DNA from 4 places in the Streptomyces sp. NPDC026589 genome. Region 1 is predicted to be linked to each of the others. Evidence: riboswitches for the same ligand, from Rfam matches in the RefSeq annotation. Region 1 holds a riboswitch; each other region holds the start of a gene.

The links. A riboswitch is a leader RNA that binds a small molecule or an ion and turns the genes downstream of it on or off. The one in region 1 is predicted to bind cobalamin.
Region 2: it holds a riboswitch for cobalamin, as region 1 does, so the genes downstream of both, AB0F29_RS05590 (cobalamin biosynthesis protein) here and metE (5-methyltetrahydropteroyltriglutamate--homocysteine S-methyltransferase) in region 1, are expected to answer to the same signal.
Region 3: it holds a riboswitch for cobalamin, as region 1 does, so the genes downstream of both, AB0F29_RS31120 (ribonucleoside-diphosphate reductase subunit alpha) here and metE (5-methyltetrahydropteroyltriglutamate--homocysteine S-methyltransferase) in region 1, are expected to answer to the same signal.
Region 4: it holds a riboswitch for cobalamin, as region 1 does, so the genes downstream of both, AB0F29_RS34735 (iron ABC transporter permease) here and metE (5-methyltetrahydropteroyltriglutamate--homocysteine S-methyltransferase) in region 1, are expected to answer to the same signal.

Annotation. Positions count from the first base shown of each region.
Region 1 is NZ_JBEZYG010000032.1:75,406-81,275, forward strand. Features, by position in the region: gene metE (5-methyltetrahydropteroyltriglutamate--homocysteine S-methyltransferase) at 1-1,991, opposite strand, end outside; cobalamin riboswitch at 2,156-2,371, opposite strand; gene AB0F29_RS36815 (hypothetical protein) at 2,694-2,891, shown strand; gene cobF (precorrin-6A synthase (deacetylating)) at 2,998-3,786, opposite strand; gene AB0F29_RS36825 (biotin/lipoate A/B protein ligase family protein) at 3,898-4,962, shown strand; gene AB0F29_RS36830 (molybdopterin-dependent oxidoreductase) at 5,015-5,870, opposite strand, start outside.
Region 2 is NZ_JBEZYG010000002.1:573,608-579,477, reverse strand. Features, by position in the region: gene AB0F29_RS05610 (alpha/beta fold hydrolase) at 1-770, opposite strand, end outside; gene AB0F29_RS05605 (class II aldolase/adducin family protein) at 903-1,562, opposite strand; gene AB0F29_RS05600 (inorganic phosphate transporter) at 1,840-3,096, shown strand; gene AB0F29_RS05595 (hypothetical protein) at 3,109-3,339, shown strand; cobalamin riboswitch at 3,489-3,620, shown strand; gene AB0F29_RS05590 (cobalamin biosynthesis protein) at 3,758-4,744, shown strand; gene AB0F29_RS05585 (cobyric acid synthase) at 4,785-5,870, shown strand, end outside.
Region 3 is NZ_JBEZYG010000022.1:69,986-75,855, forward strand. Features, by position in the region: gene AB0F29_RS31110 (hypothetical protein) at 1-534, shown strand, start outside; gene AB0F29_RS31115 (GNAT family N-acetyltransferase) at 632-1,141, shown strand; cobalamin riboswitch at 1,194-1,330, shown strand; gene AB0F29_RS31120 (ribonucleoside-diphosphate reductase subunit alpha) at 1,466-3,880, shown strand; gene AB0F29_RS31125 (ribonucleotide-diphosphate reductase subunit beta) at 3,880-4,896, shown strand; gene AB0F29_RS31130 (hypothetical protein) at 4,921-5,136, opposite strand; gene AB0F29_RS31135 (helix-turn-helix domain-containing protein) at 5,218-5,870, shown strand, end outside.
Region 4 is NZ_JBEZYG010000028.1:47,867-53,736, forward strand. Features, by position in the region: gene AB0F29_RS34720 (aldo/keto reductase) at 1-787, shown strand, start outside; gene AB0F29_RS34725 (ABC transporter substrate-binding protein) at 859-1,881, opposite strand; gene AB0F29_RS34730 (ABC transporter ATP-binding protein) at 1,898-2,680, opposite strand; gene AB0F29_RS34735 (iron ABC transporter permease) at 2,680-3,789, opposite strand; cobalamin riboswitch at 3,890-4,018, opposite strand; gene AB0F29_RS34740 (endonuclease/exonuclease/phosphatase family protein) at 4,122-5,231, opposite strand; gene AB0F29_RS34745 (M15 family metallopeptidase) at 5,255-5,860, opposite strand.

The sequences.
Region 1 (5,870 bases):
TCGCCGAACTCCGCGTAGCACATGTGGGTGTGGATCTGGGTGTCCGGCCGCACCCCGGAGGTGGCGAGCCGGAAGGACTCCGTCGCCCACTCCAGGTACGCGGCGTGCTCGGCCGCCCGCAGCGGCAGTGTCTCGCGCAGCGCGGGCTCGTCGACCTGAATGACCGAAGTGCCGCCGGACTCCAGGTCGTTCACCTCGTCGCGCAGGGCAAGGGCCACCTGGCGGGCAGTGTCGCCAAGCGGCTGGTCGTCGCGGACGAAGGACCAGGCGAGCATGGTGACCGGGCCGGTGAGCATGCCCTTGACGGGGCGTGCGGTCAGCGACTGCGCGTACGTCGTCCAGCGCACCGTCATCGGCCCGGGGCGCGAGACGTCACCCGCGAGGACCGGCGGCCGGACGTACCGGGTGCCGTAGGACTGCACCCAGCCGTGCTGGGTGGCGAGGTAACCGGTGAGCTGCTCGGCGAAGTACTGGACCATGTCGTTGCGTTCGGGCTCGCCGTGCACCAGGACGTCCAGTCCGGCCTTCTCCTGGAAGGAGAGGACCTCGCGGATCTCGTCCTTGATGCGCTCCTCGTACCCGGCCTCGTCGATCCGCCCCGCCCGCAGGTCGGCGCGCGCCGTGCGCACTTCGGTGGTCTGCGGGAACGAGCCGATGGTGGTCGTCGGCAGCAGCGGCAGCCCGAGGTGGGCGCGTTGGGCGGCAGCGCGTTCCGGGTACGGCTGGGAGCGGCGGCCGTCCGCGTCGGTGACGGCCGCCGTACGGGCGCGGACGGCCGGGTCGCGGGTGAGCGCGGCGTCGGTGCGTGAGGCCAGGTCGGCGCGGTTGGCGGCGAGTTCGGCCGCGATGGTGTCCGTGCCGCCGCCCAGACCACGGGCCAGAACGACGATCTCCTCGGTCTTCTGCTGGGCGAAGGCGAGCCAGCGGGCGATCCCCGGATCGATGCCCTGCTCGGCGTCGGCGTCCAGCGGGACATGGAGGAGGGAGCAGGAGGCGGAGACGTCGACCCGGCCGGCGAGGCCGAGGAGGGTGCCGAGGGTGGCGAGCGACTTCTCGTAGTCGTTGATCCAGATGTTGCGGCCGTTCACGACACCGGCGACCAGGCGCTTGCCGGGCAGTCCGCCGGCCGCCGCGAGGTCGTCGAGGTTCCCCGCGCCGGACTCGGTGAAGTCCAGGGCCAGCCCGTCGACGGGGGCCTTGGCCAGGACCGCCAGCGCTTCGCCGAGCCGCCCGAAGTAGGAGGCGACCAGAAGTCGGGGCCGGTCGGCGTGTCCGCCGAGCTCGCGGTAGGCGCGGGCGGCGGCGTTCAGCTCGGCCGGGGTGCGGTCCTGGACGAGTGCGGGTTCGTCCAGCTGCACCCACGTGGCGCCCGCCGCGCGCAGGTCGGCGAGGACCTCGGCGTACACGGGAAGCAGCCGGTCCAGGAGAGTCAGCGGCTCGAAGTCCGCCGCCACCCCGGGGGCCGCCTTGGCGAGCAGGAGATAGGTGACGGGTCCGACCAGCACCGGCCGGGGCGTCAGACCGAGGGCCAGCGCCTCCTGGAACTCGGCGACCTGCTTGGCGGAGTCGGCGGCGAACGCCGTGTCCGGCCGCAACTCAGGTACCAGGTAGTGGTAGTTGGTGTCGAACCACTTCGTCATCTCCAGCGGGGCGACGTCCTGCGTGCCCCGGGCCATGGCGAAGTAGCCGTCGAGGGCGTCGACGTCGACGGCCTCGCGGTGCCGCTCGGGGACGGCGCCGACCATGACGCTGGTGTCCAGGACATGGTCGTAGTACGAGAAGTCACCGGTCGGCACCTCGTGGACTCCGGCCTCGGCGAGCCGCTGCCAGGTTCCCCGGCGCAGCTCGGCGGCGGTCTTACGGAGGACGTCGGCGTCGACGCGGCCCTTCCAGTAACCCTCGATGGCCTTCTTCAGTTCACGGTTTTGGCCCTGGCGGGGGTAGCCGTACACGGTGGCCTGTGCTGCCGCGGCTGCGGGCTTCGCTGTCACGTGACTCTCCTTCGCGAGCGTGTCTGCGGGACAGACCCCGGGACGGGACGCGGACGCGGAGGGATGACGCATCGGGCGGAGACCGGGACACGTGGAACCGTGTCCGTCCGCCCGGTGGTTACGCCGACCCGCCCACGAGGTCACCGAGATCTCCGCACGCGAACGGTCGCGTGCGGGCAACGGGCAGGTCTTCGGACTCGCGGGCACGTCTGCCGGGGCAGACACCTAATGACCGTCGCTTCCCAGACCCGGCCGGGCCCAGTGCGTATGACGGCGGTCGTTCCCACTCACCGCTGCGGGGCAGTCCCGGATTCCCACCGGGTTCCCTCTTACGACACCCTGCCTGGCGGACAGGGCGAACCAGCTGCGCCGATCAGCCTAAGCGGACGCCCGGCCCGCGCACACCGTTGTTCACACTTCGGATGGTGACGTGAGACACGGGTCGGTGAACTCCCCCGACGCCGGCTCGGACTCCGTCGCGGCGGGACGCCGCGCCACGCCCGTTCCCCGCTCGTTCGGCCGTTCGTCAGCCGCGTGCTGACCACTGGTCAGGTCGGCCGCGTCCACTGGAGGTGACAGTGACACAGATGTAACCGAATGGCGTAGGGACTGCGGAACCACCGAGCGTCACAAGCCGTTCTTCTTCCCACTACACGGCCGCCGACCCGCGGCGAGGCCGACCGAGGAAACGGAATACGCCAGATGAAGAAGACAGTCGGGTGGGCCCAGGACGGCGACGACTGGACGATCACCGTGAACGGCACGCTGTATCGCGCGATCGAACGACCGGCGGACGGCCGGGTGCACGACTACCTGGTGCGGGGCGACGACCTCACCGCCGAATGCCCGAGCCTGGGGCACGGGCTCGGCGTGATCAGGGCGCACGAGACCCGGCGCTGACACCCCCGACACTCCCTGACACCCCTGACGCCCCTGTTGGTCCGACGACGGGGTGCGGAGGCCCTCGCCGCCCGCGCCTCGACGTGGACCCGTCAGTCATCGGCCGTCAGTCGCCGCCCGCGCCGGGCGGTCGGCTCAGCAGGTAGGTGTCCATGATCCAGCCGTGCCGTTCGCGCGCCTCCGCACGCAGCCCGCTGATCCGGCCGGCCACCTCGTCCAGCGGGCCGGAGACCAGGATCTCCTCCGGGGTCCCGATGTAGGCGCCCCAGTGGATCCACCATCCCCTGCCCGTCAGCTGCGTGAAGCTCTCATGTCCGTCGAGCATCACGACGAGGTCGCAGTCCTCGGGGAATCCCTGGGCGAGACGTCGCCCGGGGGTGATGTGGATGGGGCGGCCGACCCGGTTCAGGGTGACGCGGTGCCGGGCGGCGAGGGCGGAGACACTGCTGATGCCGGGGATCACCTCGTGACTGAATTCCACCGTTCCGCGGCCTCGGATGTCGTCGAGGATCGCGAGAGTGCTGTCGTACAAGGACGGGTCGCCCCACACGAGGAAGGCTCCGCACTGCCCCGGTGCGAGCTCCTGGACGATCAGGCGTTCACAGATGTCGGCGCGGCGGTGGCGCCAGTCGTGCACCGCCGAGGTGTAGCGCCCGGCATCCTGCTGGGTGCGGTCCCGCCACGGGTCCTCGGCCTCGACGACGCGGTAGGGGCCGGTGAGGTGTTCGTCGAGGATGTCCCGCCGCAGCCGGGTCAGCGCGTCCTTCTCCTTGCCCTTTCCCAGCACGAGGAAGACGTCGGCCCGGCGCATGGCCTTCACCGCGGCGAGCGTCAGATGGTCGGGGTCGCCGGCGCCCATGCCGATGACGAGGATGTGACGGGGTGCGTCGCTCATGTCGGCCGATCATGCCAGGGGTGGGCGGGATGAACCGGTCCCGCGCATGCGTTGTAGACGTTTGTGCCCGGCTCACAACGGTGGCCGGGACCCTAGGGCGGAGGCATGGCTGTGCACGGTGAGTACAAGGTTCCCGGCGGCAAGCTGGTCGTGGTGGACCTGGAGGTGGCGGGCGGGGCGCTGCGGAACGTCCGCGTCGCCGGGGACTTCTTCCTCGAACCCGACGAGGCGATCCTCGCGATCGACGCGGCCCTGGAGGGCGCCCCGGCCAACACCGACACGGCCGGGCTCGCGGCCCGGATCGAGGCGGCGCTGCCCGATTCCACGGTGATGCTCGGACTGAGCGCGGAGGGCGTCGCCGTCGCCGTACGCCGGGCGCTCGCGCAGGCCACGGAGTGGAGCGACTACGACTGGCAGCTGATCCACGAGGCCCCGCAGTCGCCCGCGCTGCACATGGCGCTCGACGAGGTCATCACCGCCGAGGTCGCGGCGGGGCTGCGGCCGCCGACGCTGCGGGTCTGGGAGTGGGACTCCCCCGCCGTGATCATCGGAAGCTTCCAGTCGCTGCGCAACGAGGTGGACCCGGCGGGCGTCGAGCGGCACGGCGTGAACGTCGTACGCCGGATCTCCGGCGGCGGCGCGATGTTCGCCGAGCCCAGCTCCACCATCACCTACTCGCTGGCCGTCCCGCAGTCCCTGGTCTCCGGGCTGTCGTTCGCCGACAGCTACGCCTATCTGGACGACTGGGTCCTCGAAGCCCTCGCGGACATGGGCATCAAGGCCTGGTACCAGCCGCTCAACGACATCGCCACCGAGGTCGGCAAGATCGCCGGGGCCGCGCAGAAGCGGATGGTCGGGCCGGACGGCGGGCCGGGAGCCGTGCTGCACCACGTGACCATGGCGTACGACATCGACGCCGACAAGATGCTGGAGGTGCTGCGGATCGGCAAGGAGAAGATGTCCGACAAGGGCACCCGGTCCGCGAAGAAGCGCGTCGACCCGCTGCGGCGGCAGACCGGGCTCCCCCGCCAGACCGTCATCGAGCGCATGATCGAGTCGTTCCGCAAGCGCCACGGACTCACCGCGGGCAGCGTGACGGACGCCGAGCTGGCGCGCGCCGAGGAACTCGTACGCACCAAGTTCGGTACGCCGGAGTGGACCGCCCGGGTGCCGTAGGAGGGTGGCGCGGGGTGCCGTGGAAACGTCCGGCCCGGATGCGCCCGAGCGGTCAGTCGACGGTGACCACGACGGAGTGCCAGCCGCTCGCACCGTCAGGGACGGTCTTGGTGCGCTCCTCGGTCTGGAGTTCGCCGGTGCGGTCGGTGGCGCGGACGGTCAGGGTGTGACCACCGGGGGTCGCCTTCCAGGGGTAGGACCACTGACGCCAGGTGTCGACGGTGCCCTGTTCGGCGAGTTGCGCCGGCCGCCAGGGACCGTCGTCCACGCGGATCTCGACCTTCTCGATGCCGCGGTGCTGGGCCCAGGCCACTCCGGCCACCATCACCGTGCCGGCCTCCGGGCGCCCGAAGGGCTTGGGGGTGTCGATCCGGGACTGGGTCTTGATCGGGGCCTCACGCGCCCAGTCGCGCTTCACCCAGTAGGCGTCGTAGTCGTCGAACGTGGTGAGCTCGATGTCCTCGATCCACTTGCAGGCGGAGACGTACCCGTACAGGCCGGGGACGAGCATCCGGACCGGGAACCCGTTGACGAAGGGCAGCGGTTCGCCGTTCATCCCGACGGCGAGCATCGCGTCCCGGCCGTCCATGACGTCCTCGACGGGGGTGCCGAGCGTCATGCCGTCCACCGAGCGGGCGATGATCTGGTCGGCCTCGCCGCCTCGGGACGGCGGCTTGACACCCGCCTCCTTCAGCAGGTCCGCCAGGCGCACGCCGATCCACCTGGCGTGACCGATGTAGGGTCCGCCGACCTCGTTGGAGACACAGCAGAGGGTGATCTCACGTTCGATCAAGGGGCGTTGCAGCAGATCCTGGTAGGTGATCTCCAGGTCCCGCCGTACGCCCTTGCCGTGGACGCGGAGCCGCCAGGAGTCCGCGTCGACCTTGGGAACCACGAGCGCGGTGTCC
Region 2 (5,870 bases), on a different contig from region 1:
AGGCCGCTGATCCGGTCGCGGAGCGGGGACTCGACCGCGGCGTACAGGGCCATGGTGGCGCCGGTGGACCAGCCGTGGACGATCACGTTGCGGGCCCCGTGGCGCAGGGCCCAGCGGAGGGCGGCGTCGAGGTCGCGCCACTCGGAGGCGCCGAAGTGACCGAGGCCGTCCGCGGGGCGGGGGGCTCCGGGGTCGCCCCGGTGGGCGAGGTCGAGCACGGGGAAGCTCTGTTCGTGGAGAAACCCCATCAGGTTCATGGGGTGGGCCCGGGTGGTGCCGAGGCCGTGCACGGTGATGACCCAGGTGTCGCGGGCGCCGGGGACGTACCAGGCGGGCAGGGCGCCCAGCTCGCCGGGGATCGCGACCTCCTGGTGGTCCAGGCCGAGGTCGGCGCTCGGGTCGCCGTCGTACAGCGCGGGGGTGAGCCGCACTTTCGCGCCCGGTTCGAGGAGCCCCCGGCCGACGCTCTCCAGCCTGCGGACGACGGTGTCGGCGGCCTGGGAGGCCCCTTCGACGACGGGCCCGACGACCGCGTGGACGCCGGGTCCGGACAGGCCGTAGGTGCCGGGCCTGAGCGCCGAGAAGGACCGGGTCAGGGTGACCTGTCCGGCCGCCGTGGCGTGCACGGTGAGTCTGCGGTCGGCGGGGAGGGGACGTCCGGGCGTCGCTTTGAGGGCGACGTCGCTGGCGTACCGGCCGGCCGCGACCGCTGTCGCACCGACGCCGAGGATCGTGGTGACGGCCGTTGCCGTCGCGGTTACCGGGCGCACCGCTTCAGTGTCGTGGGGCGGGAGGCGGGCTGCCAGTGGGCGGGGCCGTCCGGGTCGGACGCGGGCCGGGTCCGGTCCCGTGCCGTGGCCCGGGCCCCGGTGGTTCACGCGGGTGCTCGGGGCAGGCGGGGGTCAGCCGGGCTGGCCGTATCCCTTGAGGGCTTCCGTCACCTCGTCCAGCTGGGCCGCGTCGAGCAGGGACGGGGTGCGGCCGGGTAGGGAGCTCGCGGTGAGCCAGAGGCGGCAGAGCCACTCCAGTTGGGCGGTGCGCTCGTAGGCCTGGTCGAGCGTGTCGCCGTAGGTGACGGTGCCGTGGTTGGCCAGCAGACAGCCGGTGCGGCCCTCCAGGGCCCCGAGCATGGCCTCGGCCAGTTCCGGGGTGCCGTAGCGGGCGTAGGCGACGGTGCGGACGGGGCCGCCGAGGATGGCGGCGGCGTAGTGGACGAGCGGCACCTCGGTGACGAGGGTGGAGACGGCGGTGGCGTGCACGGCGTGGGTGTGCACCACGGCGGCAGCGTCGGTGGAGCGGTAGACGGCCAGGTGGAGGGGGAGTTCGCTGGTCGGACCGAGGTCGCCGAGGACCTGTCGGCCTTCCAGATCCACGCCGACCGCGTCGTGGGGTCCGAGCCGGTCGTAGGGCACCCCGCTGGGCGTGACCAGGACCAGGTCGCCGACGCGGGCCGACACGTTGCCCGAGGTGCCGACGACCAGGCCGTCCGCCGCGCTGCGGCGGGCGGTCGCGACGACGTCCAGCCAGGTCCGCCCGACGGATTCCGAGTGCTGCTCGCTCATGGGGCGAGCGTAGGGGTCAAGAGGCGCAACCGGAACGTCACATGAGAGGTGACGGAGGTCTCTTCCGGGTGCCGAACAGCCGTTCAAAATGTTCGCCATCCAGTGGCAAAGAGCAGCCCACGCCCCGCCCCACAGGCACCATGCGGCCCCTCCCGGACACAAGCGGAGGGAACCCACTCCGTTTGGAGTCACCGCAGCGCCCTGCCCAGTTCATCTTCCGTTCATCCAGGTTGCCTACGGTCCATGTGCCACTGACGTCGAACGATTGCCTGGGTAAATGGAACACATCACGCTGCTGCTTGCGATTGTGGTCGTGACAGCTCTCGTGTTCGATTTCACGAACGGTTTCCACGACACCGCCAACGCGATGGCTACGACCATCTCGACCGGCGCTCTGAAGCCCAAGACAGCGGTGGCGATGTCCGCCGTTCTCAACCTGATCGGCGCGTTCCTGTCGGTGGAGGTCGCCAAGACGATCTCCGGCGGGATCGTCAACGAGGACGGCATCAGAACCGAGGTCATCTTCGCGGCGCTCGTCGGCGCCATCCTGTGGAATCTCCTGACCTGGCTGGTCGGCCTGCCCTCCAGCTCCTCCCACGCCCTGTTCGGCGGACTGATCGGCGCCGCCGTCATGTCGGCCGGCTGGTCCTCGATCAACGGCGGCACCGTCGTCACCAAGGTGCTGCTCCCGGCGATCGCGGCCCCGCTGGTCGCCGGCCTCGCCGCGATGCTCGCCACGCGGCTGACGTACCGGATCAACCGGAACGTCACCGACGAGGGACAGCTGAAGTCGACGGCCAAGGGCTACCGGGCCGGACAGATCGCCTCCGCCGGTCTCGTCTCGCTCGCCCACGGCACCAACGACGCCCAGAAGACGATGGGCATCATCACGCTGGCCCTGGTCACCGGCGGCGTCCTCGCCCCCGGCTCCAACCCGCCCATGTGGGTCATCGTCTCCGCCGGTGTGGCCATCGCGCTCGGCACCTACCTCGGCGGCTGGCGCATCATCCGCACGATGGGCAAGGGACTGACCGACCTCCAGCCGCCGCAGGGCTTCGCCGCCCAGACCAGCGCGGCGACGGTCATCCTGGCCTCCTCGCACCTCGGTTTCTCGCTCTCCACCACCCAGTCCTGCTCCGGTGCCGTCATGGGCGCGGGCCTCGGCCGCAAGGGGGGCGTGGTCCGCTGGTCCACCGCCACCCGGATGTTCGTCGCCTGGGGGCTGACGCTCCCGGCGGCCGGTCTGATCGGTGCGGGCGCCGAGTTCCTGACCAAGCAGGGCCCCTGGGGCATCGCCGTCACGGCGGTCATCCTGGTGGGCGGTTCGTTCGCCATCTGGCTGGCCTCGCGCCGCCAGCCGGTCGACCACACCAACGTCAACGACACGGACGGGGAGGGCGAGCCCCAGGGCATCGTCACCACCGCCATGGCGGCGGTCCAGCCGCCGCCCGTCGGCGGCCCGGCCGCCGACCTCGCAACCACCCTCCCGGCCTCGGCGCCCGACGACCCGGCCCGGCCGCCGGCCAAGGTGTAAGGACAGATCCGCATGAAAATCGACTGGGCAGCTCTCGCCTCCGTCTTCGGTGTCAGCCTCGTGGTCACCGTCGCGCTGGTCGGCCTCTTCACTCTGGGCATCGTCGCCCTCTCCAAGCAGTCCGCCACGGCCGGAGGCAGCGCCTCCGGAGGATCGGTCGCGCTGGCGCGCACCGGCGCGTACGCCTGCTTCGCGGCGTGCGTGGCGGCGGTCACGTACGGGATCTACCTGATCGTCGCCTGACCCCGCACCCCGCACCCCTTCGGGCCGGACACACTCTCGTGTGTCCGGCCCGATGTGTGTCTGCGCACAATGGAGCCTCGCAGGTCAACAGCGAGTTGACGGTTGTTCGCGGGGCGTGGTGGACTGCCGGAGCCATTTACGGCGACAGCAGAGGAAGCCGGTGCGAATCCGGCGCGGTCCCGCCACTGTCACCGGGGAGCGCTCCCCCACACGGAACGTCACGGCCCGCTCGCGCGGGCTGGAAGGCCGGGGGAACCGCGGATCCGGAAGCCAGGAGACTCTCGTCGCCGGTCACGTCGAACCAGGGCGCGGACCCTGAGTGAGGACATACGCCATGCCCGGCCGCCGTGCGCCGCTTCCTGTGCCTCCCACGACAGCCCATCGCGCCGGAGCACCTCTCCCCGCGACCGGCTGAGCCATGCGTGCCGACCGCGTTTTCGCGTACGGCGCCACGGCCGGGCTGATCGCCGACGCCCTGCTCGGCGACCCCCGCCGGGGCCACCCCGTCGCCGGATTCGGCCGCGCCGCCGCGCGGGTGGAGTCCCTGCTGTGGCGTGACGGCCGGGGCCGGGGCGCGCTGCACACCCTCGTCTGCGCCGGAGGCGCCGTGGGGGCCGCAGCGCTGACCGCGCGCGCCGTCCGGGGACGCCCCGCGCTCGCCGTCGCGCTGACCGCCGCCACCGCCTGGTCCGTCGTCGGGGGGACGTCACTGGGGCGGGAGGCCCGCGCCATCGGCGGCGCCCTGGCCGCGGGGGACCTGGAGGTGGCGCGGGAGCGCCTGCCGCGTCTGTGCGGGCGCGATCCGCACTCCCTGGACGGTCCGGGCATCGCCCGCGCGGTCGTCGAGTCGGTCGCCGAGAACACCTCGGACGCCGTCGTCGGCGCGCTGGTGTGGGGGGCGATCGGCGGGGTGCCGGGGCTCGTCGGCTTCCGGGCGGTGAACACGCTCGACGCGATGGTCGGCCACAAGTCACCCCGCTACCGCCGTTACGGCTGGGCCTCGGCCCGTCTGGACGACCTCGCGGGGTGGCCCGGCGCCCGGCTGACGGCCGCGCTGGCCGTAGCGGGCGGCGGGCGGCCCCGGGAGGCCGTACACGCCTGGAGGGCGGACGCGGGGCGTCACCCGAGCCCGAACGCGGGGCCGGTGGAGGCCGCGTTCGCGGGGGCGCTCGGTGTGCGGCTGGGCGGGACCCTGGCGTACGCGGGGCGCGTCGAGCACCGGCCGGTACTGAACGGAGAGTCCGGGCGGGACGTGCGGGGCGCGGACATCGAACGCGCGGTACGGCTGTCGCGCCGGGTGAGCGCGCTGGCCCTCGGCGTGTGCGTGGCGGGGCGGATGGTCGCGGGCCGCGTGGTCGCGGGACGGTCGTCGGCAGGGCGGCAGCGGGGTCGGGGGCGGTCATGAACGGTCCGGCACGGAACGCGGTACGGGAACGGGAGCGGGTATGAGCGGCGGGCTGCTGGTCGCGGGGACCACATCGGACGCGGGCAAGAGCGTGGTCACGGCGGGCATCTGCCGGTGGCTGGTGCGCCGGGGCGTGAAGGTCGCGCCCTTCAAGGCCCAGAACATGTCCCTGAACTCCTTCGTGACCCGGCAGGGCGCGGAGATCGGCCGGGCCCAGGCGATGCAGGCGCAGGCCGCCCGGGTGGAGCCGACGGCGCTGATGAACCCGGTGCTGCTGAAACCCGGCAGCGACCGGTCCAGCCAGGTCGTGCTGATGGGCAGGCCGGTGGGAGAGATGAGCGCCCGGGGGTACCACGGGGGGCGGCAGGAAGCGTTGCTCGGGACGGTGACGGACTGTCTGGAGGAGCTGAGGGCCACGTACGACGCGGTCATCTGCGAAGGAGCCGGGTCCCCGGCCGAGATCAATCTGCGGCGCACGGACATCGTGAACATGGGGATCGCGCGGGCCGCGAGGTTCCCGGTCCTGGTGGTCGGGGACATCGACCGGGGCGGGGTCTTCGCTTCCTTCTTCGGTACGACGGCGTTGTTGAGCGCGGAGGACCAGGCGCTCGTCGCGGGCTATCTGGTGAACAAGTTCCGGGGCGACGTCTCGCTGCTGGAGCCGGGCCTGGACATGCTGTACGGGCTGACCGGGCGGCGGACGTACGGGGTGCTGCCGTACGCCCACGGGCTCGGCATCGACGAGGAGGACGGTCTGCGGGTGTCCCTGCGGGGTGCGGTGCGGGAGTCGGTCGTGGCTCCCCCGCGCGGCGAGGACGTGCTGCGGGTGGCGGTCTGCGCCGTACCGCTGATGTCGAACTTCACGGATGTGGACGCGCTGGCCGCCGAACCGGGCGTCGTCGTGCGGTTCGTGGACCGGGCGGAGGAGCTGGCCGACGCGGACCTGGTCATCGTGCCCGGGACGCGCGGCACGGTGAAGGCGCTGGCCTGGCTGCGCGAGCGGGGCCTCGCGGACGCGCTGGTGCGGAGGGCTGCGGAGGGCCGGCCGGTGCTGGGGATCTGCGGCGGGTTCCAGGTGCTCGGCGAGCGGATCGAGGACGAGGTGGAGTCGCGGGCCGGCGTCGTG
Region 3 (5,870 bases), on a different contig from region 1:
CCCGACCGGGCGGAGCTGGAGGCGCGGGCGCTGGCCGCGCAGACCGTCGCGGAGCACGTGTGGGTGACCGAAGTCCCGGGGTACGCCCTGGCCCGCCAGTCGGTCGGGGCAATCGGCGACGACGGGTTCGGCAGCGTCTACACCACGCCCGACGGCGGGCAGATCCAGCTGCGGGTGGAGCGCCGGGCGCACGCCGGGGCCGACTGTACGAAGGACCCCGCGCCCGCCGGCGGCCAGGAGCCCCTGAAGACGTGCGAGCGGGACGGCGAACAGTGGTACCGGGCCACGGATTCGGGCCACGCGTACGCACGGGAACAGGGCGGACTCGTGGTCACCGTGAGCGGGGCGCCCGACGAGGTGGACCGGGCGACGCTGCGGTCGGCGGCACGGGCCGCCCACCGCGCCGACGACCGCGAGCTGGACCAGGTGCTGCCGCCTGCCGACGAGGCCGGGGGGCGGCAGCCGGTCGAACGCGGCGACCTGCCGCCGGTGGGCGACGGCGCGCCCGACAACGGCGTGGGAGCAAGTGGCTGACAGGGGAACGAGGGGCCGACGTGGGAGCCGGCGTGGGTGTTGACGTGGGTGTTGACGTGGGTGTTGACGTGGGTGTTGACGTGGGAGCGAGTGGCTGATGGATCTGACGATCAGGGCGGCGGAGCCCGGCGAGTACGCCGCCCTCGGCGGGATCATCGCCGAGGCGTATCTCGGCGACGGTCTGCTGGACGGCCCGCGGGATCCGTATCTGCTCAAGCTGCGGGCGGTGGAGCAGCGTGCGGCCGAGGCCGAGGTCCTCGTCGCGCTCGACGTGGACGGGGCGGTGCTCGGCGGCGTGACGTATGCCGCACCCGGCACCCCGTGGCGCGACATCGCCGGTCCGGACGAGGCCGAGTTCCGGATGCTGGCGGTGGCCCTCGATGGGCGTGGGCGGGGCGTGGGAGAGGCTCTCGTGCGGGCGTGCGTCGAGCGCGCCCGGTCCGCCGACGGCGTGCGGGCGCTGGTGCTGTCGACGCGGCCGGGCATGCTCGGAGCCCATAGGATCTACCGTCGGCTCGGCTTCGTACGGACCCCCGAACGGGACTGGGAACCGGTGCCGGCACTACGGCTCATGACCTTCCGACTGGAGCTGGAGGCGCCTTCCTGAGGGGCGCGTTGAATCGCCGCGACACAACATGTGGGGGCCGCTTCATCCGGCGGCCCCCACATGTATGCTCGACCTCGCTGTCGCCGCAGGGGAATCCGGTGCGAATCCGGAACTGTCCCGCAACGGTGTGATCGGTGCGCTTTTGCGCACCCGCAAGTCCGAAGACCTGTCGACAGCGCGTCCGGCTCGACCGAACCGGACGCCAGACGTCCGGGTCTCGCGGATAGGCCGGTGGACGCCGTCAGCTGTGCTGCCCTGCCCCGGGTTTCGCGCTGCCCGGCTTCCCCGCCTGCCGCCGGCCCCTGCCGAGCGAGGGAAAGCCCAGTGACCATCGCGCCCGCCGATCCGGTTTCAGCCACCGAATCCGCTGCCTCCACCACGTCCGGAGCAGGCACGAACGACGGACCCGGGACCGCCCTGCTGCGGACCCTGACCGACCTCACCGTCGATCTTCCCGACACCGACCCCGGACGGGTCGCCGCCGCCGCGCTGCGCGGACGCAACGCCCGCTCCGACGAGGCCGAGCTGCGCTCGCTGGCCACCGAGGCCGCCGCGGGGCTCATCTCCGAGGACCCGGCGTACTCCCGGCTGGCGGCCAGGCTGCTGACCCGCACGATCGCGGACGAGGCCGCGGGCCAGGGCGCGACGTCCTTCTCCGCCTCGGTCGCCGTGGGCCACCGCGAGGGCCTGATCGCGGAGCGCACCGCCGCGTTCGTCGCGCTCCACTCGGCCGCCCTGGACAAGCTCGTCGAACAGGCCCTGGCGGACGGCGCCGACGACCGCTTCGGCTACTTCGGTCTGCGGACGCTGCACAGCCGCTACCTGCTGCGCCACCCGATCTCCCGGCAGGTCATCGAGACCCCGCAGCACTTCATGCTGCGCGTGGCCGCGGGCCTCGCCGAGGACGAGTCGGTGCGGGCGCTGGACGAGGTCGCCGCGCTCTACGGGCTGATGAGCCGGCTGGACTACCTCCCCTCCTCCCCCACGCTCTTCAACTCCGGCACCCGGCACCCGCAGATGTCCTCCTGCTATCTGCTGGACTCGCCCAAGGACGAGCTGGACTCGATCTACGACCGCTACCACCAGGTGGCGCGGCTCTCCAAGCACGCGGGCGGCATCGGTCTCTCGTACTCCCGCATCCGCGCCCGGGGGTCGCTGATCCGGGGCACCAACGGGCACTCCAACGGCATCGTGCCGTTCCTGAAGACGCTGGACGCCTCCGTCGCGGCGGTGAACCAGGGCGGCCGGCGCAAGGGCGCGGCGGCGGTCTACCTGGAGACCTGGCACGCGGACATCGAGGAGTTCCTGGAGCTCCGCGACAACACGGGCGAGGACCAGCGGCGTACGCACAACCTGAACCTGGCGCACTGGATCCCGGACGAGTTCATGCGCCGGGTCGACGCGGACACCGAGTGGTCGCTGTTCTCCCCCGCCGACGTGCCCGAGCTGGTCGACCTGTGGGGCGACGCGTTCGACGCGGCCTACCGGGCGGCCGAGGCCAAGGGCCTGGCGCGCAGGACGATTCCGGCACGTGAGCTGTACGGCCGGATGATGCGGACCCTCGCGCAGACAGGCCAGGGCTGGATGACGTTCAAGGACGCCTCCAACCGGACCGCGAACCAGACCGCCGAGCCGGGCCGGGTCGTGCACTCCTCCAACCTGTGCACGGAGATCCTCGAAGTCACGGACGACGGCGAGACGGCCGTCTGCAACCTGGGCTCGGTCAACCTCGGCGCGTTCGTGGCGGACGGCTCGATCGACTGGGACCGCCTGGACGCCACCGTGCGGACCGCCGTGACCTTCCTCGACCGGGTCGTCGACATCAACTTCTACCCGACCGAGCAGGCCGGGCGCTCCAACTCCCGCTGGCGGCCCGTGGGCCTGGGCGCGATGGGCCTCCAGGACGTCTTCTTCCAGCTGCGCCTGCCCTTCGACTCCCCTGGGGCCCGGGCGCTCTCCACGAAGATCTCCGAGCGGATCATGCTGGCCGCGTACGAGGCGTCCTGCGACCTGGCGGAGCGCTCCGGCCCGCTGCCGGCCTGGTCCGAGACCCGGGCCGCGCGCGGGGTGCTGCACCCCGACCACTACGACACCGAGCTGAACTGGCCGGAGCGCTGGGACGCCCTGCGCGCCCGGATCGCGAAGACCGGCATGCGCAACTCGCTGCTGCTGGCCATCGCCCCGACCGCCACGATCGCCTCGATCGCCGGGGTGTACGAGTGCATCGAGCCGCAGGTCTCCAACCTGTTCAAGCGCGAGACGCTCAGCGGTGAGTTCCTCCAGGTCAACGCCTATCTGGTGGACGAGCTGAAGAAGCTCGGCGTGTGGGACTCCCGCACCCGTGAGGCGCTGCGCGAGGCGAGCGGCTCCGTCCAGGGCTTCGCCTGGATCCCCGACGACGTGCGGGCGCTCTACCGCACGGCGTGGGAGATCCCGCAGCGCGGCCTGATCGACATGGCGGCGGCCCGTACGCCGTTCCTCGACCAGAGCCAGTCGCTCAACCTGTTCCTGGAGACGCCGACGATCGGCAAGCTCTCCTCGATGTACGCGTACGCCTGGAAGCAGGGGCTGAAGACGACGTACTACCTGCGTTCGCGCCCGGCGACCCGGATCGCCCGTGCCGCGTCCGGCCAGGCGTCGGCCGCCGCCCCCATTCCCGTACAGCAGGCGTCGGCTCCCGACGCGGACGCCATCGCCTGCTCCCTGGAAAACCCCGAGTCCTGCGAGGCCTGCCAGTAATGAGCACCAACGACACCAAGAACCTGCTCGACCCGGGCTTCGAACTGACCCTGCGTCCCATGCGCTACCCGGACTTCTACGAGCGCTACCGGGACGCGATCAAGAACACCTGGACCGTGGAGGAGGTCGACCTCCACTCGGACGTCTCCGACCTCGCCAAGCTGTCGCCGGGCGAGCAGCACATGATCGGCCGACTGGTGGCGTTCTTCGCGACCGGTGACTCGATCGTCTCCAACAACCTCGTGCTGACGCTGTACAAGCACATCAACTCCCCCGAGGCGCGGCTGTACCTGTCGCGGCAGCTCTTCGAGGAGGCCGTACACGTCCAGTTCTATCTGACGCTGCTGGACACCTATCTGCCCGACCCGGACGACCGGGCGGCGGCGTTCGACGCGGTCGAGGAGATCCCCTCGATCCGTGAGAAGGCGCAGTTCTGCTTCAAGTGGATGGATTCGGTCGAGAAGATCGACCGGCTGGAGACGAAGGCCGACCGCCGCCGTTTCCTGCTGAACCTGATCTGCTTCGCGGCCTGCATCGAGGGGCTGTTCTTCTACGGCGCGTTCGCGTACGTGTACTGGTTCCGCTCGCGCGGTCTGCTGCACGGTCTCGCCACGGGCACCAACTGGGTGTTCCGTGACGAGACGATGCACATGAACTTCGCGTTCGAGGTCGTGGACACCGTCCGCAAGGAGGAGCCGGAGCTCTTCGACGACGCGCTGGAGCAGCAGGTCACCGACATGCTGCGGGAAGCGGTCGAGGCGGAGCTGCAGTTCGGCCGCGACCTGTGCGGCGAGGGCCTGCCGGGCATGAACACGGAGTCGATGCGCCAGTACCTGGAGTGCGTCGCCGACCAGCGGCTCGCCCGCCTCGGCTTCCCGACGGTGTACGGCTCGGAGAACCCGTTCTCCTTCATGGAGCTCCAGGGCGTCCAGGAGCTGACGAACTTCTTCGAGCGCCGCCCGTCCGCCTACCAGGTGGCCGTGGAGGGCTCGGTCGGGTTCGACGACGACTTCTAGACGCGCTGGGCCCGACGGGGGTCCTCAGACCCCGGCCCAGTTCCTGAGGTAGGGGCGCCGCGCAGCCGTCACCGGTCGCGCGGCGCTCCGCGTTTCCGGGGGCCCGGCCGCCCGCCGCCCGCGTTCCGCCTCCCGCAGCTGGCGGTCGATACGGCGATCGCGGGCGACGCCGAGGGCCACGGGCGCGAGGACGAGGGCGAAAAGCGCCGCTACGACCAGGTAGTTCAGGAATGTGTTCATGCCTCTACTCTGGACCGCCGGAACGAGAATCATCAGTGGCAGGACTGCCATGAGGCATCAAATAGCTGCCACACTCACCTCATGCTGACCAATGTCGCCGCCCTCCTCCTCGACGAGGTCCACCCCTTCGAACTCGGCGTCCTGTGCGAGGTGTTCGGCCTGGACCGCAGCGAGGAGGGCCTGCCGGTGCACGACTTCGCGGTGGTCTCCGCCGAGGGGCCCGTCCTGAACACCCACGCGGGCTTCACCATCTCCACGCCGCACGGCCTGGAGCGGCTGGAGGAGGCCGACCTCATCGCCGTGCCGGCGGGCAGCCACTTCATGCGGCGGGAGTATCCCGAGGAGGTGCTCGACGCCCTGCGCCGGGCCGTCGCGCGCGGCTCACGGGTGCTGAGCGTGTGTTCGGGGGCGTACGTGCTGGGCGCGGCCGGACTGCTGGACGGCCGCCGCTGCACCACGCACTGGCGGCACGCGGCGGAGTTGTCGCGGCGCTTCCCGAAGGCGGTCGTCGAGCCGGACGTGCTGTACGTGGACGAGGGCGCGGTGATCAGTTCGGCGGGCACCGCCGCCGGGATCGACGCGTGTCTGCATCTGATCCGGCAGGAGTACGGCCAGGAGGCCGCCAACACCCTCGCCCGGCGCATGGTGGTGCCGCCGCACCGGGACGGCGGGCAGGCGCAGTACATCAGCCGCCCGTTGCCCCGGAGCTCCTGCGACACGGTCGGCTCGACCCT
Region 4 (5,870 bases), on a different contig from region 1:
CCCCCAGCTCGGCTTCGGGACCTTCCAGATCCCGCCGGACGAGACCTGTGAGACCACGCTGGCCGCCCTGGAGACCGGCTACCGGCACATCGACACGGCGCAGATGTACGGCAACGAGAAGGAGGTCGGCCAGGCGGTCCGCGCATCGGGACTCGACCGCGCCGACGTCTTCGTGACGAGCAAGCTGAACAACGGCGCGCACGCACCCGACGAGGCGCTCCGGGCGTTCGACCGCTCCATGGAGGAACTGGACCTCGATCACCTGGACCTCTTCCTCATCCACTGGCCCCTGCCGGGGGGTTCGGGGGACTTCGTGGAGACGTGGAAGGCCCTGGAGGAGATCTACCGGTCCGGACGCGTCAAGGCGATCGGGGTCTCCAACTTCCAGGAGAACCACCTGCGGCGGCTGCTGGACAACAGCACGGTGGTGCCCGCCGTCAACCAGATCGAGGTGCACCCGTACCTCACGCAGAACGTCCTGCGCGCCTTCGGGGCGGAACACGGCGTCGCCACGGAGGCGTGGTCGCCCATCGCCCAGGGCAAGGTGCTCGCGGACCCGACGGTCACGCGCATCGCCGAGCGGCTGGGCAGGACCCCCGCGCAGGTGGTGCTGCGCTGGCACCTGCAGCGTGGGGACATCGTGTTCCCCAAGTCCGTGACGCTCAAGCGCATCCAGGACAACTTCGCACTCTTCGACTTCGAGCTCACCGAAGGGGACATCGGCGAGATCGCCGCCCTCGACCGGGGCGAGCGCACCGGGCCCGATCCGTACACGTTCAACGGCTGAGCCGACCGAGCGGGGCCCGGCCCGGGAGGTGCCCCGGGCCGGGCCCGCCCCGCTTCACGCGGCGGGCGTACCTACCGGGCGAACTCCCTCAGCTCCTCCGCCAGCGAGCTGATCGCCGCGGGATTGCGCGGGCTCTCCACCAGGTCGACGTAGTCGAGCACGACGATCCGGTCGTTCTGAATCGCGGATACACCGGCGAGCGGCTTGTAGGACTTCAGGAACCTCCGCTTCTCGTCCGCTCCGGTGTCCCCGTAGTTGTTGATGACGATGACCTCGGGGTCCCGGTCGACCACGGTCTCCCAGCCCACCGTCGTCCAGCTGTCCTTGAGGTCCTTCATGATGTGGTCGCCGCCGGCCTTGGTGATGATGTCGTGCGGTCCGGCGTACGCACCCGAGGTCAACGGCTTGTCCTTCCCGTCGTCGTACAGGAAGACGCGGAGGCGGTCGCCGCCCTCGGGCGCCTTCGCCCGCGCGTCGGCGACCTCCTCGCGGAACGACGTGATGAGGGTGTCCGCCCGGTCCTCGACGTCGAAGATCTTTCCGAGGTTCCGCAGGTCGGTGTAGAGCGCTTCGAGCGGGGGCATGACTCCGCGGGCCTTGCCCTGCCCGTTGCGGCACGACTCGCTGAGCAGGTACGAGTCGACGCCCACGCGCTCCAGTTCGGCGGGGGTGAAACCCTCACCCTCGTTGAACCCGTAGTTCCAGCCGGCGAAGACCAGGTCGGCGCGGGCGTCGAGGACCAGTTCCTTGTTGATCCGCTCCTTGGAGAGCCACTTGGTCTTCTTGTAGCCGTCCTTCCAGGGGACGGACGTCATGTCGCCCTTGTCGTCGGGCATCACGTACCCGGCCATGTGGTCCTCCAGCCCGAGGGCGAACATGATCTCGGTGATGCCGGTGTCGTTGGTGACGACGCGCTGCGGGGCCCTGTCGTACGTCTTCTTCTCCCCGCAGTTCTCGACGGTCACCGGATAGTGGCGGTCGGCCTCCAACGTGCGGTCCTTCCCGTCGGCCTGTGAGGTGACGTCCGCTCCACAGCCGGTGAGGACCAGGGCGGCCGCGAGCACGAGCGCCGCGGGACGCAGGGGGTTGGGCATGGTGGTCGAGGCTCCTTCAGGAGGTGGGGCGGGCGGGAGGGAGGTCGAAGAGCAGTTGGAGCGCGCCGGTCTCCGGATGCGCGACCCGGTGCGCCCGTACGCCGAAGACATCGGCCAGCAGCTCGGTGGTCAGGACCTCGTACGGGGCCCCGGAGGCGACGATCCGGCCGCTGTCGATGACGTGGACCAGGTCGCAGTGCAGGGCCGCGAGGTTGAGGTCGTGCAGGGCGGTGAGCACGGTCAGGCCGCTGCCGCGGACCAGGGCGAGGACCTCCAACTGGTGGGCGATGTCCAGGTGGTTGGTGGGTTCGTCGAGCACCAGGACCCGGGGCTGCTGGGCGAGGGCGCGGGCGATCAGGACACGCTGCCGCTCACCGCCGGAGAGGGTGAGGAAGCCGCGTTCGGCCAGGTGTTCCGCGCCGACCCCCGCCAGCGCCTCGTCGCAGAGGCGGCGGTCCTCGTCGGATGCCCGCGCCACCGGCCCCTGGTGCGGCAGCCGCCCCATGGCGACGATCTCGGCGACGGTGAAGTCGAATTCGGCGACCGCGTCCTGCGGAAGGGCCGCGAGCCGTCGGGCGCCTTCCCGCGTGCTCAGGGCGTGAAGGTCCTCACCGCCGATCCTCACGGCGCCGGCCGAGGGGCGCAGGGCCCGGTAGACACAGCGCAACAGGGTCGACTTCCCGCTGCCGTTGGGACCGACCAGGCCGACGAGCTGCCCGTCGGCCGCGCCCAGGGTGACCTGGTCCACGAGCCGTGCACCGGCGATCTCGACGGTCAGCGCGTCGATGTCGATCCGCATCAGATGCCTCCGAAGGAGTAGGAGCGCCGGCGCATGAGGAGAATGAAGCAGGGAACGCCGATGACCGCGGTGAGGACGCCCACCGGCAGCTCGGCCGGTGCCAGCACCACGCGCGAGAGGACATCCACCCAGATCAGCAGGACGGCTCCCGCCAGAGGGGCTACGGCCAGGAGCCGGCGGTGGTCCGCGCCGACCAGCATCCGTGCGGCGTGCGGGACCATCAGGCCGACGAAGCCGATCGCTCCGCTCACCGCGACGACCGCCCCGGTGACGGCCGCGGAGACGAGGAAGAGCTCCTTGCGCAGCCTCCCGGGATCGACCCCGAGTGCGGCGGCGGTCTCGTCGCCCATGGCGAGGGCGTTCAGGCGCCGTGCCGACCAGCCGAGGTGCGCGAGGCCGGCGAGCACCGCTCCGGCGGCGATCGGCACGGCGGCCCAGTTGGCCCCGCTCAGGCTGCCGAGCAGCCACATCATCGCGGAGCGGGCCGCTTCCCCGCGCTCGGCAGCGAACACCATGAACGTGGTGACGGCGGAGAACCCGTAGTACATCGCGGTCCCCGTCAGGACGAGCCGCAGCGGGGTCAGTCCGCGTTCGGTACGGGCCACCGCGTACACGAGCAGCATGGCGAGGAGCGCGGAGAGGAACGCCGCCGTGGACAGCGCCCAGATGCCCAGCGCCCCCAAGGCACCGAAGATGAGTACGGCGTTGGCGCCGACCGCCGCGCCCGAGGAGATACCGAGGACGAACGGGTCGGCCAGCGCGTTGCGCACCATGGCCTGGACGGCGACGCCAATGGCGGACAGGCCGGCCCCGACGACGGCCGCCAGCACGGCTCGTGGCAGGCGCAGTTCCCAGACGATGGTGTAGGCCGGGACCTCGTCGGGGCCGATGGCCCCGCCGGTCAGCCCTGCCCACAGGTAGCGCGTCACCTCCGCCCAGGAGAGCCCCGACGCCCCGAGTGCCGCCCCGCAGAGGAGGGAGAGGGGCAGGGCCGCGCACAGGCCGGCCAGGAGGAACGGCAGGGGTACGCGCCGGGGTGGAGCCGGTCCGGTGCCGACGTACGCGGGGCGCGACGGCTTGGAGGGTATGCGGTCGAGTGACGTGGCCACAGGCCGGTCGCTTTCGCCTCGGGCCGTGCGTCGCGCGATGAGGAGCGGCCCCGGACGGCGGCCGCCCCGCGCAGCGCCCATTCGCAGTCCACGGCGAATCGTCAGGAGCCTTCTCGGCCACGGGTGATCGGGCTCACGGAGCCTGGAGGCTCCGTCTACCGTTGCGGGTCAGCGCCGGATTTCGACCGGACTTCCCCCGTGGCGGAACGCAGCCTAGCGCGTGCGTTCCCCCTCCCCCGGCGGAGGGTGAACGGCAGCGGCACACGGAAGGTTCTGTCGCCCTCCCCGAGGCGGGAGGGAGGCCCGGATGAGTCCGGATGCCTCCACGGTGTTCACCAGCTGATGCGGGCCGCCACCGGGAGGTGGTCGCTGCCGGTCGCGGGCAGCAGCCACGAGCTCTCCGGCTCCACGCCCCGGACCAGGATCTGGTCGATCCGCACCACCGGGAAGGCGGCGGGCCAGCTGAAGCCGAACCCGTCGCCCGCCGCCTCCTGCACCGATCGCATCCGCGAGGTGATGCCCGCGTACGCGCGGTCGTCCAGGGTTCCGTTCAGATCGCCGAGCAGCACCACCCGCTCGTTCCGCTCGGCGGCGACGGCCCGGCCGAGCGACTGCGCGCCGGCGTCCCGTTGGCCCGACGAGAGGCCCGCCCGGGGATTCACCCGTACGGATCCGAGGTGCGTCACGTACACCGCCAGGGGCCCGTGGTCCGTGGCCACCGTGGTGCGCAGCCCCCGGTTGTACTCCAGTCTGACGTCGTCGGGCTTCGCGTCCCCCAGCGGTCCGGCGTCCATCTCGACGTCGACCGGGCGGGTGTCCGACAGCGGCAGCCCGCTCCACACGCCGACCGTGCCCAGCACCGTGTGGTGCGGGTACGTCGTCGCCAGCTCCTTCTCGTACGTCCTCCGGACCGCCGGGTCCAGCTCCTCCAGTGCCAGCACATCCGCACCGGAGGCGGCCAGGGCGCGTGCGGTGCCCGCCGCGTCGGGGTTGTCGGCGCCGACGTTGTGGCTGACCACGGTGAGGTCGCCGCCCGGGTGGGACTTGTCGGTGAGCAGCCCGCCGAAGAGGTTCAGCCACACGGCGGCCGGCAGCAGCAGCGCGACGAGTGCGGGGACGGCGCGGCGCAGCAGCGCCCCGGCCAGCAGCACCGGGATGAACAGGCCGAACCAGGGGAGGAAGGTCTCCACCAGGCTGCCGAGGTTCCCGATCCGGTTCGGGATGCTCGCGTGCAGCAGCAGGAAGAGGCCCAGCAGCAGCGCCGCCGCCGCGAGCACCCGGCCGCGCTTCCAGGGGCCGGTCCTCGCGCCGGTGTGCCGGGGACCGGCGCCCCCGGGGCCGGCGTCGCTCCGCCCGGAACCGGAGGTGTCCATGCCGCTCTGCGCCGTCCCGGCTGTGGCCATGTCGCCCTGGGCGGTGCCCGCTGTGTCCACCTGCGTCATCGTCTGTCCTCGCTCGGCGTCGGTCACTGTCGCATCCTGGGGTCCTGGGTGGGGTCCGCGTACATGCGCGGGCAGCCCCGGTCGATCGCTTCCGTGCGCAGCTCGTAGTGCCAGGGTTCGTTCCGGTAGGTCTGGCACAGTCCGTACGCGGCGCCGTGCTCGGTCAGCCACTCCGTCGCGTCGGCCGGCCCGATGTCGACCGCGTCCCCCGACACGTGCGGTGACGTCGTCGCGGTGGCCACCCATCGGGCGGCCTCGGCCTCGGACCCGTACCGCGCGATCGCCTTGCGGAGCAGCTGATTCTGGTACTCCGGTGATCGCCAGCCGCTGTTGACGGCGAACTCGACGCCGTCCCGCGCCGCCTCCCGCGCCGCCCGACGGAGGGCCGCGAGCAGATCCGCATCGAGGTTGGTGACGGCCGGGATCCCGTCGTCGAGCACCGTCACGCCGTCGGGTACGGCCCCGTCGGCCGCTCCCAGCGCTCCACGGAGTTCACGGTGAAGTGGAGGAGGCAGCGATGCCGGCGCCGAAGAGGGGGCGGCGGACGGGGGGCGCGGTGAGGTCGAGGCCGACGGGGCGTGCGTCGGGTTCAGCAGGGAGTGGCCGAGGGCTGCCGCGATCGCTGCCACGACGGCTACC